Anaerocolumna sp. AGMB13020: one gene and its partner. The main gene of each other region encodes a partner of the protein of the gene in region 2 in a complex. Links are inferred from orthologs where the notes say so. Each region holds a gene or a part of one and is shown on either strand. Other genes may lie near its edges.

What was found. Proteins that work in one complex are often made in the same cells at the same time.
Region 1: the proteins of glmM (region 2) and cdaA are in contact, whole or in part, in a crystal structure (PDB 7OJS), measured with the Bacillus subtilis proteins. The link is inferred for Anaerocolumna sp. AGMB13020 from one-to-one orthologs.

What each region holds. Positions count from the first base shown.
Region 1 is NZ_CP136910.1:2,195,551-2,198,407, reverse strand. Bases 60-2,854 are described here. They hold cdaA (diadenylate cyclase CdaA), read left to right. Parts: upstream 60-915; coding sequence 916-1,794; downstream 1,795-2,854. Other genes in these bases: R2R35_RS08665 (CdaR family protein), read left to right, coding at 1,775-2,854; R2R35_RS08675 (hypothetical protein), read left to right, coding at 60-847. Also shown: more of R2R35_RS08675, read left to right, coding at 1-59; more of R2R35_RS08665, read left to right, coding at 2,855-2,857. UniProt on the Bacillus subtilis protein: One of 3 paralogous diadenylate cyclases (DAC) in this bacteria, catalyzing the condensation of 2 ATP molecules into cyclic di-AMP (c-di-AMP). Upon expression in E.coli leads to c-di-AMP synthesis.
Region 2 is NZ_CP136910.1:2,483,795-2,486,758, reverse strand. The notes cover bases 63-2,964. They hold glmM (phosphoglucosamine mutase), read left to right. Parts: upstream 63-789; coding sequence 790-2,139; downstream 2,140-2,964. Other genes in these bases: tig (trigger factor), read left to right, coding at 2,281-2,964; R2R35_RS09865 (alpha/beta-type small acid-soluble spore protein), read left to right, coding at 187-411. UniProt on the Bacillus subtilis protein: Catalyzes the conversion of glucosamine-6-phosphate to glucosamine-1-phosphate. Glucosamine-1-phosphate is used for cell wall biosynthesis.

The DNA.
Region 1 (2,857 bases), 290 kb from region 2 along the record:
GCCGATACTTCTTGCTTTATCGCTATTATGTGCATTCACCCCTTCAGCAGTACTGCTCTTATTTGCAGGTGTGGTAGCTTTTTTGCATATTTACGCAGTTTCAGTCATATTGTCGGCAATTATACTAATAATATTTATTGTGATGTACTGCCTCTTCTTACGATTTACACCGAAGCTTGGTGTGGTGGTGCTTGCAGTTCCCATATTGTTTTATCTAAAAATACCTTATGTGGTACCCTTATTGTTAGGTGTTTTTGCAACACCGGTAGCAATAATCCCCACATGCCTTGGAGTTATAATATATTTTCTGTTGCGTATAATACAGGAAGCGGCTTCCATACAAGTTACCGTCAGCCTGGAAGATACCATGACTGTTTATTCTTATGTAGTCGATGGATTAAAAGATAATAAACAGCTGTTTACTTCAATGATAGTTTTCTCACTGGCAATCCTGATTACCTGGGTTGTGTGGAAGATGAAGTTTGACTATTCTCATGAAATTGCTGTTGTTGCGGGGTGCTTTGCTATTATTTTGGGCTTCCTGATATCCAGCCTGAAATTTAATACCGCGGATGAGATTGGGACTATGATTGTAGGGACTCTGATCTCTGGTATTATAACAGGAATCATACAGTTCTTTCACCTATCCTTAGATTACTCAGCAGTGGAACATGTGCAATTTGAAGACGACGATTATTATTACTATGTTAAGGCAGTACCTAAGATAAATGTTACAACGCCTCAGGTCAATGTAAAGAGATTTAATACTCAGAAAACCCAGATACCCGGTAAACATCTGAAAGAGGATGTAATGCTTGAGGAGGATGAATTCGAGGACGAAGAGTAGAAGTTATTTATACACGAGGTTAACGTAAGTTTTATAACATCAGTAAAAAGTAAAGCGGGTGAGTTTTAATGCAGACAATTATAAGTTTTTTTAAAGAATATATAAGCTGGTATTCTTTGCCGGATATCGGACTGACCGATATTATAGAAATCCTTATTCTGGCTTTTGTTATCTACAATGTTATTGTGTGGGTAAAACAGACCAGAGCATGGATTCTGGTTAAGGGACTTATTGTGCTGCTTATTCTCTGGCTTTTTGCATCTGTATTGGACTTAAGCGTTATACTCTGGCTGTTCTATAAGAGTCTGAATGTAGGCATTATTGCAGTTATCATTGTATTCCAGCCGGAATTCAGAAAAGCACTGGAGCAATTGGGACAGAATCATCTTGTGACTCCCCTGTTTAATTTTAACGACTCCAAGGACAAAGGGGACAGATTCTCTGAGAAAACAGTCGCAGATATTGTTAAAGCTACCTTTGAGCTGGCAAAAGCCAAAACAGGTGCTCTGATTGTAATAGAGAAAGAACTATCCCTTATGGAATTCGAAAATACAGGAATTGCCATTGATTCCCTGGTAAGCAGCCAGTTGCTGATCAATATCTTTGAGCATAATACACCGCTGCATGACGGAGCGGTTATCATAAAAGGCAACAGAGTAGCTGCCGCCACCTGTTATCTACCTTTATCCGATAACATGCATCTGAGCAAGGAACTTGGTACGAGACACAGAGCCGGTATCGGAGTAAGTGAAATTACCGATTGCCTTACAATTATCGTATCAGAAGAAACCGGTAAGGTATCCCTTGCGATGGGTGGAACTTTAATCCGTAATGTGGATGGAGATTATTTGAAAAATAAAATACTCACTCTTCAGAATAAAGTAGTGGATACAAAGAAAATTAAATTATGGAAGGGGAGGTCTAAGAATGAAAGAGAAGCTGACTAGAAATCTTGGACTTAAACTGCTGTCCCTGTTTATGGCTATATTGACCTGGCTTATTATTTTAAATATAGCAGACCCTGTGAAAGAAAAAAACTTTAATGATATAGAAGTTTCTATAATTAATGAAAATGCGGTGGCCCAAAAAGACAAGGTTTATGAGGTGGTATCCGGAAATAGCGTCAATGTTACCATCAGAGCGAAAAGATCTGTGCTGGAGTCATTAAGCAAATCTGATATCAAAGCAGTAGCAGACCTTTCAGAGCTGTCCGTGGTAAATGCTGCGGAAATAAAAGTGACTGTTCCAGGTCATGAAAGAGATATCGTTGAGAAAACGCAAAATATCTCAACAATGAAAGTCAGTCTTGAGAATTTGAAGACAGAGCAATTCCGAATTAATGTGGTGGCAAACGGAGAAGTAGCCTCTGGCTATTATGTAAAGGAAAAGTTAGCGAGTCCCAATATAATAGAGGTCAGTGGTGCTGAAACCGTAGTCAGCAAAATAAAAGAAGTTGTGGTAGAGGTTAATGTTGCCGGTAAAAGGCAATCCTTTACGGATACTGCCGTACCAAAGGTTTATGATAATAACGGTACCTTAATGGATTCGGATAAGTTTAAGTTAAGTGCAGAAGAGGTGGAGGTTACCGTAAATCTGCTTCAGACGAAGACGGTTAGGCTTTATATTGAAGTAACCGGTGAACCGTATCCGGGGTATAAGTATGTGGATAAGGATTTTGAACCCAAGTTGGTAGTGATTGCCGGAGAAAAGGACGAACTTGACAAGGTTCCATACATTTCTGGTGATTACAATATAACAAACAAGAGAGAAGATTTTGAAGATCAGGTTAATATAACAGATTTTATTAAGGACGATGTAATTCTGATTGATGATAACCAGACAGCTGCAATCAAGGTTAAGATAGAAAAAATGGATAGTAAGGATTTAAGTTATGACAGCAGTGAGATAGAGCTGAGGAATATACCCAGTGGTATGGAAGCAAAAACAGGAACCGCAAACATGCATGTGAAGCTCTATGGCAACAGTGACTATCTGAATATGCTTAATAAA
Region 2 (2,964 bases):
AGTCCGGCAAATGCTCCATAAGAGAAGCATGAATAATCAAAAAAATACTTTCCACAACTTACCATAATAATTTTAGAAATATTGATAACAATATTACTACGATGACTGATTCATACAGAGCGGCCATCGAGAAAAAAGGGTAAGCCCTTAAAAAGAACTATCTAATAATTTCGGAGGTGAAATTTTATGGCAAGTAATAACAGCGGATCAAACAGATCAGAAGTTCCTCAGGCTAGAGAAGCACTTGACAGATTTAAAATGGAGGTTGCTTCTGAAATCGGAGTACCTTTAAAACAAGGTTACAACGGAGATTTAACCAGCGCTCAAAATGGTTCTGTAGGTGGAGAAATGGTTAAACGTATGATCAAAAGACAGGAAGAATCCATGTCTGGTCAGAGCGGTTCTTATTAATATCTAAAAAAGTCAGCCGACGGCTTAAACTATAAGACAGATGCCTTTTAGCTGCCATAGGCCGGAGGAATAAAACATCATCTAATATATATGACCATCAGTTTCTAAACTGCAGAAGTCATACATATAAGATGATGTTTTTTTATCCAAAAGCATAAAACAAACACAAGGATAATAAAAGACTCATATTATATAGTATCTGCAATGACTTGCGCATGCTATTTGGTTATGTTACAATCGTTTCTGGACTGCATGAAATTGTATATGAGAGTTTTAATATTGCGGATAGATATCAGTATAACTTATAAGAATTCTTAGAATAGAAAATGAAAGGGTAGCAGGCAGGTAACAACCTGCCCGGAGCTATAGGGTAAAAACATGGGAAAATATTTCGGTACCGATGGTTTCAGAGGGGAAGCAAATATTGATTTAACAGTAGAGCATGCTTATAAGGTTGGACGATTTTTGGGTTATTATTACGGCAAAGAACACAAAGCCAGAATCGTAATCGGAAAAGATACCAGAAGATCCAGCTACATGCTTGAGTATTCATTAGTTGCAGGACTGACTGCCAGCGGTGCAGATGCATATCTTTTGCATGTAACCACTACACCCAGTGTATCTTATGTTGTCCGCAGTGAAGACTTTGACTGCGGTATCATGATATCTGCAAGCCATAATCCTTATTATGACAACGGCATCAAGATAATAAATGGACTGGGTTACAAGCTGGAAAGTGAAGTGGAGGAACTTATTGAGAACTACATAGACGGAAAAGGGGAGGAAATACCTTATGCTACCAAGGATAACATCGGAAGAACTACGGACTATGTAAATGGAAGAAACCGATACATTGGTTATCTCATTTCCCTGGTTGCCAATTCCTTTAAAAATATGAAGGTGGGTCTTGATTGTGCCAATGGTTCTGCTTATTCCATTGCCAAAGGAGTATTTGACGCACTGGGTGCAAAGACTTATGTCATAAGCAATGAACCAAACGGTCTTAATATTAATAAAGACTGTGGCTCCACCCATATGGAGCAGCTGCGCAGATATGTTCTTGAAAATAATCTGGATGTAGGTTTTGCCTATGATGGTGACGCTGATCGATGTTTAGCAATAGACGATAAAGGCAATATTATTGACGGAGACCTTATTTTATATGTTTGTGCCGTTGACATGAAGAAAAATAATGAACTGAACAATAATACCGTAGTAACCACCATTATGAGTAATCTGGGACTTTATAAAGCACTGGAAGAAAAGGGAATCGCTTATGAGAAAACAACAGTAGGTGATAAATATGTGTTTGAGAATATGATGGAAAACGGACACTCGATTGGCGGTGAACAATCCGGACATATTATTTTCAGCAAACATGCCACCACCGGTGATGGAATCCTGACGTCTCTAAAGATTATGGAAGTGATTATAGAAAACAAAACCAAACTGTCCGACCTTATCAAAGAAGTCCAGATATTCCCTCAGTTACTAGAAAATGTTCGTGTTAATAATAAAAAGACCGCCAGAGAAGACATTGAAATCGTAAATGCAGTAGCAAAAGTTACAGAAGAGCTGGGGGATAACGGCAGAATTCTGGTCAGAGAAAGCGGTACGGAACCGGTACTTCGTGTCATGGTAGAAGCCCCTACAACAAAAGAGTGCGAAAAATACGTTAATATGGTTGTAGACAAATTAAAAAGCCAGGGGCATGTAATAGAAAAGTAGTTGCTGTTTCATGAAAAAAATATGGTATTTACAGATTGCCTATGATATAATATACTAATGTCAAATCGTCAAAATGGGAAGTTATACAATTTACGTGAGAAGCGTAATATAGTTTCACATATTTTAAGGAGGAAATTTTAAATGAGTTTACAGGTAGAAAAATTAGAGAAAAACATGGTAAAGCTTACCATCGAAACTGCTGCGGAGGAATTCGACACAGCTCTTGAGAAAGCTTATGCCAAAAATAAAGGAAAATTTAATATACAAGGTTTCCGTAAGGGTAAGGCCCCTCGTTCTATTATAGAGAAGATGTACGGTTCCGGTGTTTTCTATGAAGATGCTGCAAATATTATTATTCCTGATGCATATGAGAAAGCTGTTGAAGAAAGCGGTCTTACACTTGTATCCAGACCTGAGATCGATGTTACACAGATCGAAAAAGGAAAGGCTTTTATCTTCACAGCAGAAGCTGCTCTTAAACCTGAAGTAACACTTGGTGATTACAAAGGAATCGCTGTTGAAGTTCCTTCAGCAGAAGTAACAGAAGAAGACATAACAGCAGAGCTTGACAAAGTAAGAGATCAGAATGCAAGAATCGTAACGGTTACAGACAGACCTGTTGCAGACAAAGATGAGACAGTTATCAACTTTGAGGGATTTGTAGATGGAGTTCCTTTTGAAGGCGGAAAGGCTGAGGATTACGCTTTAACAATTGGTTCTCATTCCTTTATCGACACATTTGAAGACCAGTTAATTGGTAAGAATATCGGAGAAGAGGTAGAAGTTAACGTAACCTTCCCCGCTGAATACCATGCAGCTGAACTG